3 regions of the Kluyvera sichuanensis genome follow, and region 1 is predicted to be linked to each of the others. Evidence: predicted binding sites of a transcription regulator. Region 1 holds the regulator's gene; each other region holds the start of a gene.

Region 1 (5,418 bases):
CAACTTCATCGCCGGGCGGGCGTGCATGCCCAGCTTGTTGGTTATCTCAACGGTCTGCTTTACGGTCATGATTTGCGTTTTTCCAGCGTCCGGTGACGAGACTGCACGTTCTTGCCGCGCGAGCGGAAGTAGTCAGCCAGCTGTTCGGCAACGTAGACCGAACGGTGTTTACCGCCGGTACAACCAATCGCCACGGTCAGATAGCTACGGTTATTGGTTTCCAGCATAGGTAACCATAGCTCAAGATAGCTGCGGGTCTGGTAGATAAAGTTGTGAACTTCCGTGTGCCTGTCAAGGAACGCAGCCACCGGTTTGTCCAGGCCGGTCATCGGACGCAGCTTAGGATCCCAGTGCGGGTTCGGCAGGAAACGGACGTCGAAGACGTAGTCGGCATCAATCGGAATACCGTGCTTGAAGCCGAAAGATTCGAACACCATCGTTAACTCGCGCTCGCGTTTGCCCAGCAGGCGAGTACGCAGCATCTCCGCCAGTTCGTGAACCGACATCTCGGAGGTATCGACGATCAGGTCGGCACGGGAGCGCAGCGGCTCCAGCAGATTGCTCTCTTCATCAATGGCGCTTTCCAGCGACAGATTCTTACTGGAGAGAGGGTGCAGGCGGCGAGTGTCGCTGTAGCGGCGAATCAGGGTGTTACGATCGGCATCAAGGAACAACAGCTGCGGAGAGAAGTTATCCGGCAGGTTTTCCATGGCCCGCTCAAAGATTTCCGGTGATTCAGGCATGTTACGCACGTCGATGCTGACGGCGGCCGATATTTCCCGGTCAGCGAGCGTTTTTGCCAGTTCTGGCAGCAGCACAACCGGCAGGTTATCGACGCAATAAAAGCCCATGTCCTCCAGCGCGCGTAAGGCGACCGATTTTCCCGAGCCAGAGCGGCCGCTGACGATCATCAGTACCATGTACCGTTTCTCCTCAGTACGATGTGATGTCCACTATGCATCATCGTGAGTTTCCGTATCGGTGATGATTTGATACAGCTCTTCGTCGCTCTGCGCGGCGCGCAGACGACGGCAAATGGTTTTATCCGCCAGACGTTTTGCCACCAGGGACAGCGTGTGCAGGTGGGTTTTGGTCTGGTCTGCCGGCACCAGGAGCGCAAAGAGTAAATCGACGGGCTGATTGTCGATAGCATCAAAGGCGATCGGGGTTTCCAGCTGCACAAACACGCCAACCGCGCGCAGCGTATCCTCTTCCAGCTTGCCGTGAGGAATAGCGATACCGTTACCAATACCGGTACTGCCCATCTTCTCGCGGGTCAAGATGGCTTCAAAGACCACCTGCGGAGGCAGGCCTAGCTGTTTTGCCGCCAGTTCGCTGATGATTTCCAGCGCGCGTTTCTTACTCTGACAGTGCACAGCACTGCGGGTACATTCCTGGTTAAGGACATTGCTCAGTTGAAGAGCCGAATCGTTATTTGTCATAATTTCACCTAAGCATCGCCCGGTATGCGGGCATATCGGGCGACTGCTCGGACAATCAATGTTGTTTTAGTTTGTCTTTATGCTTGTTTAACTGTCTCGCCAGTTTGTCGATCAAACCGTCGATGGCGGCGTACATATCCTTGCCTTCCGCGCTAGCATGAAGTTCGCCCCCGTTAACATGCAACGTTGCATCCGAGATGTGCGTCAATTTCTCCACCTTCAACACAATGTAGACCTGATTGATCCTCTCGAAATACTGTTCGAGCTTAACGAATTTCGTATTCACAAATTCGCGCATCGCATCGGTAATTTCGACGTTGTGTCCAGTGATGTTGAGTTGCATAGTGTCTTCCTTATCAGTTGTGTCAAACCAGTTGTTTACGCTGGTTAGACGGCGGAATGGATAAAGACTCTCGGTACTTTGCAACGGTACGCCGTGCCACCATGATACCCTGTTCAGAGAGCATGGTGGTCAGTTTACTGTCGCTCAGTGGTTTTGCGGGGTTCTCCGCGGCAATTAATTTCTTAACCAGCGCGCGAATCGCCGTGGAAGAGGCCTCGCCGCCGCCCTCGGTACTCACGTGACTGGAGAAGAAATACTTAAGCTCGAAAATGCCTCGTGGGCTATGCAAATACTTTTGCGTGGTCACACGCGAAATGGTGGACTCGTGCATCTCGACGGTCTGGGCGATATCCGCCAGCACCATCGGTTTCATATACTCTTCGCCGAGATCGAAAAAGGCCTGCTGTTGTTCAACGATGCAGCGGCTGACTCGCAGCAGCGTGTCGTTACGGCTCTCAAGGCTCTTAATCAGCCATTTCGCGTCCTGCAGATTGCTGCGGATAAACTGGCTGTCGGCGTCGTTACGGGCGTTGTTGCACATTCCCGCGTAGTGTTGGTTGATCTGCAGACGCGGAATGCTGTCGGCGTTCAGCTCAACGACCCAGCGATCGTTCACCTTGCGCACCAGTACGTCTGGGATCACATACTCCGGCTCGCCGGTCTGGATCGACTGACCCGGGCGCGGATCCAGCGACTGGATCAGATCCACCGCCTCTTTCAACACGTCCTCTTTCAGCCGCGTGACGCGCATCAGTGAACGGAAATCGTGGTTGGCGAGCAGATCGAGATGATCGCTGATAATCAGACGGGCTTCAGTGATTCGCGGCGTAGCGGGGGAGAACTGAGAAAGTTGGATCAGCAGGCAATCGCGGAGATCTTTGGCGGCGACGCCGACTGGATCGAAGCGTTGGATCCGCTTGAGCACGGCTTCCACTTCATCGAGGCCAACCTCTTCGTCGCCAATCCCTTCCAGAATGTCTTCCACCGTGACGGTGAGATAGCCGGTGTCGTCCACCGCGTCGACGATCGAAGTCGCAATAGCCCGGTCGGTCTCGGTAAACGGCGTCAGCTCAACCTGCCACATCAGATAATCCTGAAGCGACTGGGTGGTTTCACCCTGATAAACCGGTAATTCATCGTCCTGATAATCAGCGCCGGTCCCGGAAGGGGTTCCGGCGGTGTAGATTTCATCCCAGCTGGCGTCGAGCGGCAGCTCTTCGGGCATATCAGGTTTTTCCAGCGCATCAACGCTGTCCAGCGTTTCGTTATCGACGGTTTCCTGAGTCTCTACTTCTTCGTGAAGATCGGTTTGCTCAAGCAGGGGGTTACTCTCCAGCGCCTGCTGGAGTTCCTGCTGAAGTTCCAGCGTAGACAGCTGCAGCAGACGGATTGCCTGTTGCAGCTGTGGCGTCATGGCAAGCTGTTGGCTGAGCCTTAATTGCAAACCTTGCTTCATGTTCAGAACGAATATCTCCCGCTAACGTCGTAAACCACTACCCTATCAGAGTCTGAAGTCTTCCCCAAGATACACGCGTTTAACATGTTCGTCTTGTAGGATCTCCTGAGGGGTACCGTGGGCAATCAGGTGCCCCTGGCTGACGATATAGGCGCGTTCACACACGGCCAGCGTTTCACGTACGTTGTGGTCGGTGATCAGCACGCCAAGACCGCTGTCGCGGAGGTGTTCAATGATGCGTTTAATATCGATAACGGAGATCGGGTCAACGCCGGCAAACGGTTCATCCAGCAGGATAAATTTCGGGTTTGCCGCCAGCGCGCGGGCGATTTCAACGCGGCGACGTTCACCGCCGGAAAGCGCCTGGCCAAGGCTGTCGCGCAGATGCTCGATGTGGAACTCTTCCATCAACTCTTTGGCACGGTCTTCCCGCTGTTCGTTGCTCAGATCGTCACGGATCTGCAGCACCGCCATCAGGTTATCGTAGACGCTCAGACGGCGGAAAATGGAGGCTTCCTGCGGCAGATAGCCGATACCGCGACGCGCGCGGGCGTGCAGCGGCAGCAGGCTAATGTCTTCATCATCGATGATGATATTGCCGGCATCACGAGGAACGATCCCGACCACCATGTAGAAGGTGGTAGTTTTGCCCGCGCCGTTTGGCCCAAGCAGGCCCACAATCTCACCGGAATTCACGGTCAGACTGACATCTTCCACCACGCGGCGGCCTTTGTAGGCCTTCGCCAGATTTTTTGCAGTTAATGTCGCCATAACGAATTAGTTACTCTTCTTCTGTGCCGGAGCCTGGTCTTTGGACTTGTCCTGCAGCTGCGATGGAACCAGCACGGTGGTTACGCGTTTACCTTTGTCGCTAAACGCCTGCATTTTCTGCTCTTTGACCAGATAAGTGATCTTGTCGCCTTTGATGTTGCTATCCAGCTGCTCAAGGTAAGCGTTGCCGGTCAGCACCACGAAGTCGTTTGCCAGCTCATAATGCATTTTCGAGGCGCGGCCTTTTACCGGCTTGCCGTTGTCCTGCATCTGGTAGAAGGTTGCCGGGTTACCGTAACCGTCGATGACTTCTTTGCCTTTCTGGTCCGCCGGACGGGTCACGACGACCTTATCGGCGTTGATTTTGATGCTGCCCTGGGTTACCACTACGTTACCGGTGAAGGTCACGACGTTGCCCTGCATATCCAGCGACTGCTGATCGGATTCAATATGAATCGGCTGATTGGTATCGCCGGTAAGCGCCATTGCCGGCAGGCTGGCGGCCAGCAAGGAACCGGCAAGTGCCAGCTTAAGGCTGAGTTTGTTTGTTCTGAATTTCATAAGAGGTTCTAACCTTTTCAATCAGCTCGGCGTTTTTGCTGCGTAAATTGCCGCGCATTTTCAGGCCGCTGGAATTAAATGTTGTTCCGTATAACGTCACCAGATCGTCAGAGGAAACGTCCTGAGTCGTCAGGTTTACCTGGGCATTATCCGTAGTAATCTTACGCAGTTGTGCGTCTTCTGTCAGCGCGTTGATTTCAACGTGCCCATAGAGATACAGCATGCGGTCATTAGTGAGCTTGGCTTTATCTGCTTTAATCGACCAGGTCGGCACCTTGTTGGTGTCATAGGTTGTCAAAAACGGGTGGGTAAACCATGACAACGCCTGGTCGGAAAAATACTCCACATGCTCGGCGATTAACCGGTAGCTGAGCGCGCCCTCGGGGCTGTACACCACGGTATCGGTATGTTCGCTTTGGTAGGTTGGATCGTTTGCGTTAACGACGGCCTGGCTCGTGTCGTCTTTATCGGCCAGGTTCAGGCCGATCAGGACAAGCGCAACCAGCGATAGCACAATAATAACCCAACGTCTGGTTTTACTCATATCGATTGCCCTTTGGCTTCTTCCAGCTTCCCTTGCGCCATTAGCAGCAGGTCGCAGACTTCGCGAACTGCACCGCGGCCGCCCGCAATACGCGTCACGTAATCGGCTTTCGGTAGCAGCAGAGGATGCGCATCCGCGACGGCGACGCTAAGACCAATTTCTGCCATCACCGGCCAGTCGATCAGGTCATCGCCAACGTAGGCCACTTCATCCGGCTGGAGATTCAGTTTTGCTATCAGCTCGCGGTAGGCGATCAGTTTATCCGACTGCCCCTGGTAAAGATGGGTGATGCCGAGCGTGG
Region 2 (5,418 bases), 510 kb from region 1:
TGCCTTCGTACAAATACGGCGTCCCCGGATGGTCAAGGGTCGGGCACGGCCACTGTACGTGCCCCATCTCACCCATTTTCTCGTAGGTGACGCCGTAGAACAGCGGGCACAGCTCGCGCATTTCGTCCCAGATTTGCTGGTTATCGTCGTAATGCATCGGGTAGCCCATTTCGCTTGCCAGCAGGCTGATAATTTCCCAGTCGCGCTTGACGTTATAGGTCGGTTCGATGGCTTTTTCGAAGCGCTGAAAGCCGCGGTCGGCGCAGGTGAAGACGCCGCCGTGTTCGCCCCATGAGGTCGCGGGCAGCAGCACGTCCGCCTGCTCGGCGGTCTTGGTCATAAAGATGTCCTGCACCACCACAAAGTCGAGCGCTTCAAACCCTTTGCGCACCAGACCTAAATCCGCCTCGGTTTGCAGCGGGTCTTCGCCCATGATGTAGTAGGCTTTCACCTTCCCTTCGATGGCCAGATGCGGCACTTCGGTAATGCGCACGCCCACTTTGTCGTCCATCAGGCTGGCATCGATGCCCCAGGCTTTGGCGAACTTCTCGCGCACGGCGGCGTCCACCACATCCTGATAGCCAGGGAACTGGTTTGGCAGCACGCCCATGTCGCACGCGCCCTGCACGTTGTTCTGCCCACGCACCGGGCCAACACCGACCGCTTCTCGCCCGAGGTTACCGGTCAGCAGCGCCAGGCTTGCCAACCCTTTCACCACGTCAACCGCCTGGCCAAACTGGGTGACACCCATGCCCCACATAATGGTCGCCGACGGCGCGGCCGCATAGGTACGCATCGCCTGGCGCACCTGCATGGCCGGAATACCGGTCAGGGACTCTACCGCTTCCGGCGCGTAGTCTTTGACCACTTCACGCAATTCATCAAGCCCGGTGGTATAGCGAGAAACGTACTCGTGGTCGTACAGGTCTTCTTCCAGCAGCACGTGGGCGAAAGCGTTCACCAGCGCCATATTGCTGCCGTTACGCATCTGCAGATGCTAGTCGGCGATGCGCGCGGTTTCAATACGACGCGGATCGCAGACGATAATTTTGGCCCCTTTGTCTTTCGCCTTAATCACGCGACGCGCCACAATCGGGTGCGAGTCCGCGCAGTTGTAGCCAAAAACCAGCAGGCAGCGGGAGTTTTCGATATCGCCGATGCTGTTGCTCATCGCGCCGTTGCCCAGCACGTCCTGAAGCCCGGCCACTGAAGGGCCGTGACAGACGCGCGCGCAGCAGTCGACGTTATTGGTGTACAGCACGCCGCGGGCGAATTTCTGCATCACATAGTTGGTTTCATTGCCGGTGCCGCGCGATGACCCAGTGGTCATAATGGCGCGCGGCCCGAATTTGGCTTTGATATCGCCAAGACGCTTCGCGGTATAGCGAATTGCCTCATCCCAGCTCACGGGAGTGAACTTGCCGCCTTTTTCATAGCGGATCATCGGCTGCGTTAATCGGGGGGTCAGCAGCTTGGTGTCGTTCAGAAAATCCCAGCCGTAATAGCCCTTCAGGCACAGCTCATTCTGGTTGGTTTTACCGTCGGCGGCCTCGGCGCGGATAATTTTACCGTTGTCGACAACCAGCTTCAGTTTGCAACCAGCCCCACAGTAAGGGCACACACTCGTGATTTTTTTCATCAGTAACAGACCTGTTAAAAGAGAAATAAGGATGATTAAAGAGAGATAGACGCGGCGCTATCGAGCGCGGCGCGACGACGTTTTTCCGCGCTCAGCTGTTCAAGCTTGCTGCGGTCGACGCAAAACAGCGCGTGAGTCGGGCAGGCTTCCATACAGGCTGGGCCAGCTTCACGGTGGTAGCAGAGGTCACACTTGTTGGCTTCCGCTTTCTCCGCACGCACCTTCAGGCCCGCGCCGCTGTTACGAACCACCGGACGCACCACCACTTCCATCGCACCGTATGGGCACGCCACCACGCAGGTTTTGCAGCCGATGCAGCGTTCCTGCATCACATGGATAAAACCTTTATCGCGGCTGATTGCGCCGTTCGGGCAGACGTTAGCGCACGGCGCGTCTTCGCACTGGCGGCAGGCGGTGGCGGTAGAGACATCTACGCCTTTAATAACGTGAATACGGGGCAGGAAAGATTGCGGCGTCAGCGCGGCGCAGTCCTGATCTTCCTGGTGGGAAACCACGCATGCGACTTCGCATGTCCGGCAGCCAATACATTTACTCGCATCAGCAATGATGAAACGGTTCATCAACTTCTCCAGCAATGACAGTGAATTCGCGGGAGAATGCATTATTCGAGCCAACTTTTAGTTAGCTGTTTTTTAAGGAGATTTTATTGCTGATGATGAGAGATAAGCTGTCATCGTCACTTATGACGATGACAGATGACGACGCTAAGCGTGCGGACCGGGGACGATGGATTCACGCTCAATCAGTTCACCAGGGAAGGTTTGCTGATATTTAAAATCCCCGCCGTCGAGCATGAAAATAAGGCGGTGGATGGTCTCTTTGATCATTTCCGTGACCGGAATTCGCACGCTGGAGAGCGACGGCACCATATACGGTGCGAGAGTAATATCATCAAAGCCCAGCACCGAAACCTGCCGCGGTACGTTTATTCCGCGCGCATGCAGACGTTTAATCGCCCCGACCGCCATATCGTCATTACTGGCGACCAGCGCGCTAAAGTTCACCTTACTGTCCAGCAGCGCATCCACTCCGGCGGCACCGGTCGCGGGCGTCCACTTTCCTTGTACAATCAGCTCCTTACGCACGGCAATGCCGTGCTTCGTCAGCGCGTCTTTATAGCCGGACAGGCGTTCAATACCGGTAGGAGAATCCAGCGAGCCGGTAATAAACGCAATATCGCGATGGCCAAGGAGAATTAACCGCTCCACCGCATTCTGACTGGCGGATTTTTGATCGCAATACACGCAGTGGCTGCTATTTCGCCGCAGCCGACGGTTAATCACTAATATCGGCTGCTGTTGCTGCTGAATAATCTCGTCAATATCGTCGACGCTCAGAAAACGGGGATAAATAATAATGCCGTCACAGCGCAGGTCGAGCAGGTACTGAATGGCATCTCGCTCCTCCTCGGCGCTGTGCTTACCGTCCGCCAGAATCAGCCGCCGCCCGTGATCTTCGGTCATGCTCGCCGCGTGGAACAGCAGCTCGCTGAAATAGACCCCGTGATAGAGCGTATTGGTGACCACCAGCCCCAGCGTCTGCGTCTTTTTGGTCGCCAGGTTACGTGCCAGAAGATTAGGCCGATAGCCACTCTCTTCAATGGCCAGAAACACCCGGTCTTTCGTCTCCTGACTGACATAACCGTTGCCCGATAGCACCCGGGATACGGTGGCTTTCGACACGCCCGCCCGTCGCGCCACCTCCAGCATTGTCGTCATAATCATACCTTTGAGAAATCATTTGCCAGCAGTGTACTTCACCGTTTCGCTATTTTCAGCATCCACCGATCTGCGCGCTTTTTGCCCAACGCTGGTTCATGTGATCGGTTTCACGAATTAATCAAAAACAAAAATTAGATCTTGATGTAACAAAAATAACACATGAATATTATGTGGAACCGGTTTCCTATGCAACGTTTCATCACCCCGCCACACCGGGCGATGAGCGATAAGTACCCTACTGATAAAACAGGATTTTCCGATGTCTAAAAACTATGCGGCTCTGGCGCAATCCGTGGTGGGCGCGCTTGGCGGCGTGGAGAACATCTCCGCCGTCACGCACTGCATGACTCGCCTGCGCTTTGTACTGAAAGATGAAACGCAGGTCGACAGCGCCAGCCTCAAGGGCATCAGCGGCGTGCTGGGCGTGGTGCGTAATGACAACCAGTGCCAGGTGATTATCGGCAACACCGTCTCCCAGGCCTACCGTGAGGTGGTGAACCTGCTGCCGAGCAACCTGCAGCCTGCCGCCCCGGTCGGAAAACCGAAACTCACCTTACGCCGTATCGGCGCGGGGATCCTCGACGCGCTGATCGGCACCATGTCGCCGCTGATCCCGGCAATTATCGGCGGATCGATGGTTAAGCTGCTGGCGATGATCCTCGAGATGACCAGCGTGCTGCCAAAAGGCGCACCGACGCTCACTATTCTGACGGTGATCGGCGACGGCGCGTTCTTCTTCCTACCGCTGATGGTCGCCGCCTCTGCGGCGGTGAAGTTCAAAACCAATATGTCACTGGCGATTGCTATTGCCGGGGTGCTGGTGCATCCGAGCTTTATTGAGCTGATGGCGAAAGCGGCTCAGGGCGAGCACGTCGAATTCGCCTTTATCCCGGTAACGGCGGTGAAGTACACCTATACCGTGATCCCGGCGCTGGTGATGACCTGGTGCCTCTCCTACATTGAACGCTGGGTCGATAAGATCACCCCGGCGGTCACTAAAAACTTCCTTAAACCGATGCTGATCGTGTTGATCGCCGCACCGCTGGCGATCCTGCTGATTGGCCCGATTGGCATCTGGATCGGTAGCGCCATCTCCGCATTGGTGTACACCATTCACGGCTACCTCGGCTGGCTGTCGGTCGCCATTATGGGCGCACTGTGGCCGCTGCTGGTGATGACCGGGATGCACCGCGTCTTTACGCCCACCATCATTCAGACCATCGCCGAGACCGGCAAAGAGGGCATGGTGATGCCGTCGGAAATTGGCGCCAACCTGTCGCTCGGCGGTTCGTCGCTGGCGGTGGCATGGAAAACCAAAAACCCGGAGTTGCGTCAGACCGCGCTGGCGGCGGCCGCTTCCGCCATTCTGGCCGGCATTTCCGAGCCCGCGCTGTACGGCGTCGCCATCCGTCTGAAACGCCCGCTGATCGCCAGCCTGATAAGCGGCTTTATCTGCGGCGGCATTGCCGGTGCCGTCGGGCTTGCCAGCCACTCCATGGCCGCGCCAGGCCTGTTCACCAGCGTGCAGTTCTTCGACCCGGCTAACCCGATGACGATCGTCTGGGTATTTGGGGTGATGGCGCTGGCGGTGGTGCTCTCCTTTGTGCTGACGTTGATTCTTGGTTTTGAAGATATTCCCGTCGAAGAGGCCGCCGCTGAGGCGCGCAAGCGTCAGGCCAACGCGCCTGCCGGTGCGGCGGCGGCACGAATTTCATAATTTTTTAGCGAGGTAACGCATGTCGACATTTCCGCAAGGGTTTCTCTGGGGCGGCGCCATTGCCGCCAACCAGGCCGAAGGGGCTTATCTTGAGGGCGGCAAAGGGCTGACCACCGTGGATATGATCCCGCACGGCGTAAACCGCCTGCCGGTGAAGCTGGGGCAAGAGAAGCGCTTTACGCTGCGCGACGATGAGTTCTACCCGAGCCATCAGGCGATCGATTTTTATCATCGCTACAAAGAAGATATCGCGCTGATGGCGGAGATGGGCTTTACCGTGTTCCGTACCTCGATTGCCTGGAGCCGTCTCTATCCAAATG
Region 3 (5,418 bases), 600 kb from region 1:
GTGAGCGCGCGTTCAAGCACCCAACGGATGGAGCTATCGTCATCAACGACCCAGACTATCCCTCGTTGCATAAACACACCTTATTTCTTGATTGGCAGGAAAACCGAGAACTCGGTATGGCCTGGCCAACTGGTAAATTCAATTTTGCCGGAGTGCTGATCGATAAGGCTGCGCGCTATCGACAGACCCAGCCCGGTGCCGCCTTCGCGGCCGCTGACCATCGGGTAAAACAGCGTATCCTGCAAATGCGATGGAATACCGGGGCCGTTATCTTCAACATCAATTCGAGCGGCCAGTCGGTAGCGTACGCCGTGCAGCGTTAACTGAAATGCGGTGCGGGTGCGCAGGACAATTTCGCCCCCTTCCGGGCCAAGCGCCTGCAGCGCGTTGCGCACAATATTCAGCAGAACTTGTTCAATCTGGTCTGGATCGTGCGGAAGTTCCGGCAAACTTGGATCGTAATCGCGCACCAGAGTGACGTTCTCCGGCAGCTCCATCGACACCAGTTTGACGACGCGTTCCGCCACTTTATGAATGCTCTCGGTGATGTGCGTACCGGGATGCTGTGGGCCAAGCAGACGGTCGACCAGATTCCGCAGGCGGTCGGCCTGCTCAATGATGACGTTGGTGTACTCGGTCAGCGCCGGGTCAGGCAGCGCCTTACTGAGTAGCTGCGCAGCGCCGCGTAAGCCACCCAGCGGGTTTTTAATCTCGTGGGCGAGCCCACGTACCAGATCGCGCGCTGCGATTTGCTGAGCGTGCTGGAGCTGCTCCTGGCTGAGGCGGCGTTGATTATCCATCGGCGCCATTTCCAGCAGGATGAAACCGTCTGGCAAACGCTGCGCGGTCAGCGAAAGAATATGCGAGCGCCCGTCAATCACCAGCGTCACTTCGTTATCGGTAAACCCCTGGCCCGTTTGCAGGCTCTCCTGCATCAAGCCAATGTTCAGCGAGAAATAGCTCAGAAGCTCGGGTAAGGGCGTACCAAAGAGTTTGCGCGCGCTCTGTGCCAGCAGTTGCTGTGCGGCAGGGTTCGCATAGTGAACGGCCAGGTCATCATCGACCAGTAAAATGCTGTTGATTAACGAGTTAAGGATCTGCCCAGCATCGGGCAGTGCGCCTGTTGCCATTTAGCAGTCTCCTGAAAAGGCTTGCACTGTTTTAGTGCAGTATAGCTTTTTACGGGTAAAAAGCGCGAGATATCAGGTTGTTGGTGGAGAAAAAAGCCCATCCTGAGATGGGCTGAAAGTTTCCACGGCAACTTAATTCCAGGGAGTGCGCCAGAACCTAAGGGCAATGGCGCGGCTTCAGCTGGAAAGTACAACTCAAAATACGATTAGACGCTGTAGTACAGCTCGAACTCAACCGGGTGCGGAGTCATACGTACGCGGTCGTTTTCTTCGGTGCGCAGCGTGATGTAAGCGTCGATAGCTTCATCAGTGAACACGCCACCTGCGGTCAGGAACTCGCGGTCTGCATCGAGAGCCTGCAGCGCTTCTTCCAGAGAGCCAGCAACCTGTGGGATCTCTTTCGCTTCTTCTGGCGGCAGGTCGTACAGGTTTTTGTCCATGGCTTCGCCAGGGTGGATTTTGTTTTTGATGCCGTCCAGGCCAGCCATCAGCAGTGCCGCGAAGCACAGGTATGGGTTAGCCGCTGGATCCGGGAAGCGCACTTCGATACGACGCGCTTTCGGAGAAGCAACAACCGGGATACGGATGGATGCAGAACGGTTACGGGCAGAGTAAGCCAGCATTACCGGTGCTTCATAACCCGGGACCAGACGCTTGTAGGAGTTGGTGGTCGGGTTAGCCAGGGCGTTGATAGCTTTAGCGTGTTTGATAACACCGCCGATGTAGTGCAGCGCTTGCTCGGACAGGCCAGCATATTTGTCGCCGGAGAACAGGTTTACGCCGTTCTTGGACAGGGACATGTGGCAGTGCATGCCGGAACCGTTATCGCCAAACATTGGTTTTGGCATAAAGGTCGCGGTTTTACCGAAGCGGTGAGCGACGTTGTGCACAACATATTTGTAGATCTGAATTTCGTCCGCTTTCTTGGTCATGGTGTTGAAGCGGGTGGCGATTTCGTTCTGGCCAGCAGTCGCAACTTCGTGGTGATGCGCTTCAACAACCAGGCCCATCTCTTCCATGATCAGACACATGGTAGAACGGATGTCCTGTGAGGAATCAACCGGAGGAACCGGGAAGTAACCGCCTTTAACGCCTGGACGGTGACCTTTGTTACCACCTTCGTATTTGGTGGAGGAGTTCCATGCGCCTTCGATGTCATCGATAGCAACGTGAGAACCGGAGATGGATGCGCCGAAGCGGATGTCATCAAACAGGAAGAATTCTGGCTCTGGCCCGAACAGAACGGTGTCCGCGATGCCGGTAGCGCGCAGGTACTCTTCAGCGCGTTTAGCGATGGAGCGCGGGTCACGGTCGTAGCCCTGCAGTGTACCTGGTTCCAGGATGTCACAACGAATGATCAGGGTAGACTCTTCAAAGAACGGGTCGATGAGAGCGGTAGATGCATCTGGCATCAGAACCATGTCGGATTCGTTAATGCCTTTCCAGCCACCGATAGAGGAGCCGTCAAACATTTTGCCTTCTTCGAAGAATTCGGCATTTACCTGATGCGCAGGAATAGTGACGTGCTGTTCTTTACCTTTGGTATCGGTGAAGCGCAGATCGACAAACTTCACTTCGTGCTCATTCAGCATCGTCAAAACGTGTTCAGCGGACATACTTAACATCTCCCGGATTTATCATTGTCGTCGTGGTAACGAGGTCTTCAATCACTGCTTAAAGTGGCGTTGTTGCCCTGAAATATACAAAGCGAAATCTGTGCCAACTTTTAAATCACCCCCAAAAGGCGTTATCATGCGCACCATAGTGCAAAAGGGCTGCACCACGATAGCGTCTTTGCACCATTATAGTGCTTATCCTGAAGCGATGAGCACCATATTGGTGCAAATTGTGATTAGGTGCCCTTTTTATGCTCCGTGAAAGCGATCACAAAGGAACTCTGCAATACTTGTTTGCGGAGGATCTCTGTGATCCTGTTTTGTAGTGCGATTAATCCGTGTACAATAACGCGCTATTTCTAATGCCCGAGGCAAAGTTGTGATCGAAAATTTGCGTAACATCGCCATCATCGCGCACGTTGACCATGGTAAAACTACCCTGGTCGATAAGCTGCTGCAGCAATCCGGTACGTTTGATGCACGTGCTGAAACTCAAGAACGTGTGATGGACTCCAACGATTTGGAGAAAGAGCGTGGGATTACCATCCTCGCGAAAAACACCGCAATCAAATGGAATGATTACCGTATCAACATCGTTGATACCCCAGGGCACGCCGACTTCGGTGGTGAAGTTGAGCGCGTCATGTCCATGGTTGACTCTGTGCTGCTGGTAGTTGATGCAATGGATGGCCCGATGCCGCAGACGCGCTTCGTGACCAAAAAAGCATTTGCTCATGGTTTGAAGCCAATTGTTGTTATCAACAAAGTTGACCGTCCAGGCGCGCGTCCTGATTGGGTTGTTGACCAGGTATTCGACCTGTTCGTTAACCTCGACGCGACCGACGAACAGCTGGACTTCCCTATCGTTTACGCTTCCGCGCTGAACGGTATCGCAGGTCTGGATCACGAAAATATGGCGGAAGACATGACCCCGCTGTATCAGACCATCGTTGATCGTGTACCGGCTCCAGACGTAGACCTGGATGGTCCGCTGCAGATGCAAATCTCCCAGCTGGACTACAACAACTACGTTGGTGTTATCGGTATCGGCCGTATCAAACGCGGTAAAGTGAAGCCAAACCAGCAGATCACTATCATCGATAGCGAAGGCAAAACCCGTAACGGTAAAGTTGGTAAAGTACTGACTCACCTGGGTCTGGAGCGTATCGATAGCGACCTGGCTGAAGCTGGCGACATCATCGCGATCACCGGTCTGGGCGAGCTGAACATCTCCGACACCATCTGCGACCCGCAGAACGTCGAAGCGCTGCCAGCACTGTCCGTTGATGAACCGACGGTAACCATGTTCTTCAACGTCAACACCTCTCCATTCTGTGGTAAAGAAGGTAAGTACGTTACCTCTCGCCAGATTCTGGACCGTCTGAAGAAAGAACTGGTACACAACGTGGCACTGCGCGTTGAAGAAACTCCGGATGCAGACGCATTCCGCGTTTCTGGCCGTGGTGAACTGCACCTGTCCGTTCTGATTGAAAACATGCGTCGTGAAGGTTTCGAAATGGCGGTTTCCCGTCCGAAAGTAATCTTCCGCGAAATCGATGGCCGTAAACAAGAGCCATTCGAAAACGTAACGCTGGACGTCGAAGAGCAGCACCAGGGTTCTGTCATGCAGGCACTGGGTGAGCGTAAAGGCGACCTGAAAAACATGAATCCAGACGGAAAAGGCCGCGTACGTCTCGACTACGTGATCCCAAGCCGTGGTCTGATCGGCTTCCGTTCAGAATTCATGACCATGACCTCCGGTACCGGTCTGCTGTACTCCACCTTCAGCCACTACGACGACGTTCGTCCGGGTGAAGTGGGCCAGCGTCAGAACGGCGTACTGATCTCCAACGGTCAGGGTAAAGCGGTTGCGTTCGCACTGTTCAGCCTGCAGGACCGCGGTAAGCTGTTCCTGGGCCACGGCGCAGAAGTTTACGAAGGCCAGATCATCGGTATTCACAGCCGTTCTAACGACCTGACTGTAAACTGCCTGACCGGTAAAAAACTGACCAACATGCGTGCTTCTGGTACTGATGAAGCCACCACGCTGGTCCCAGCTCAGAAAATGACTCTGGAACAAGCTCTGGAGTTCATCGATGACGACGAACTGGTAGAAGTTACCCCAACGTCTATCCGTATCCGTAAACGTCACCTGACTGAAAACGACCGTAAACGCGCGATGCGCGGTCCAAAAGAAGATTAATTTCTCTCTTTTGTCGTGACCTAAAACCCCGCCTATATGGCGGGGTTTTTCTTTTTGAAATAGAGCGCGTTTGTTCATGGTCAAAGTTCTCCTTTCCCGCTAGAGTGAAATTTCCACGGCGTGAACGGAGGCAAAAATGCTCTATATCTTTGATTTAGGTAATGTGATTGTCGACATTGATTTCAACCGTGTTCTGGGTACGTGGAGCGATCTCGCCCGCGTTCCGCTGGCTCGGCTAAAGCAGAGTTTCACTATGGGAGAGGTATTTCATCAGCATGAGCGCGGTGAAATATCGGATGAAGCGTTTGCAAAAGCCATGTGCCACGATATGGAGCTACCGCTCAGCTACGAGCAGTTTGCCCACGGCTGGCAGGCGGTTTTTGTGTCGCTGCGCCCTGAAGTTATCGACATAATGAAAACGCTGCGCGAGCAGGGGCATCGTGTCGTCGTCCTGTCTAATACCAACGCA

What was found. The regulator sigma-54, encoded in region 1, starts transcription at its own class of promoters, with help from an activator protein. The targets are predictions, from matches to a motif close to GTTGGCACANNTTTCGCTNT.
Region 2: a site for sigma-54 is predicted at 2,256-2,275, ahead of hydN (electron transport protein HydN). Genes of this name have one in related genera too.
Region 3: a site for sigma-54 is predicted at 2,835-2,854, ahead of glnA (glutamate--ammonia ligase). Genes of this name have one in related genera too.

What each region holds. Positions count from the first base shown of each region.
Region 1 is NZ_CP162271.1:3,166,535-3,171,952, reverse strand. It holds gene npr (PTS phosphocarrier protein NPr) at 1-69, opposite strand, end outside; gene rapZ (RNase adapter RapZ) at 66-920, opposite strand; gene ptsN (PTS IIA-like nitrogen regulatory protein PtsN) at 954-1,442, opposite strand; gene hpf (ribosome hibernation promoting factor) at 1,498-1,785, opposite strand; gene rpoN (RNA polymerase factor sigma-54) at 1,808-3,241, opposite strand; gene lptB (LPS export ABC transporter ATP-binding protein) at 3,287-4,012, opposite strand; gene lptA (lipopolysaccharide ABC transporter substrate-binding protein LptA) at 4,019-4,573, opposite strand; gene lptC (LPS export ABC transporter periplasmic protein LptC) at 4,542-5,117, opposite strand; gene kdsC (3-deoxy-manno-octulosonate-8-phosphatase KdsC) at 5,114-5,418, opposite strand, start outside.
Region 2 is NZ_CP162271.1:2,658,525-2,663,942, forward strand. It holds partial or broken gene fdhF (formate dehydrogenase subunit alpha) at 1-1,639, opposite strand, end outside; gene hydN (electron transport protein HydN) at 1,675-2,220, opposite strand; gene AB2B48_RS12920 (LacI family DNA-binding transcriptional regulator) at 2,365-3,378, opposite strand; gene ascF (PTS cellobiose/arbutin/salicin transporter subunit IIBC) at 3,641-5,098, shown strand; gene AB2B48_RS12930 (6-phospho-beta-glucosidase) at 5,118-5,418, shown strand, end outside.
Region 3 is NZ_CP162271.1:3,761,692-3,767,109, forward strand. It holds gene glnG (nitrogen regulation protein NR(I)) at 1-71, opposite strand, end outside; gene glnL (nitrogen regulation protein NR(II)) at 81-1,130, opposite strand; gene glnA (glutamate--ammonia ligase) at 1,337-2,746, opposite strand; gene typA (ribosome-dependent GTPase TypA) at 3,126-4,949, shown strand; gene yihX (glucose-1-phosphatase) at 5,086-5,418, shown strand, end outside.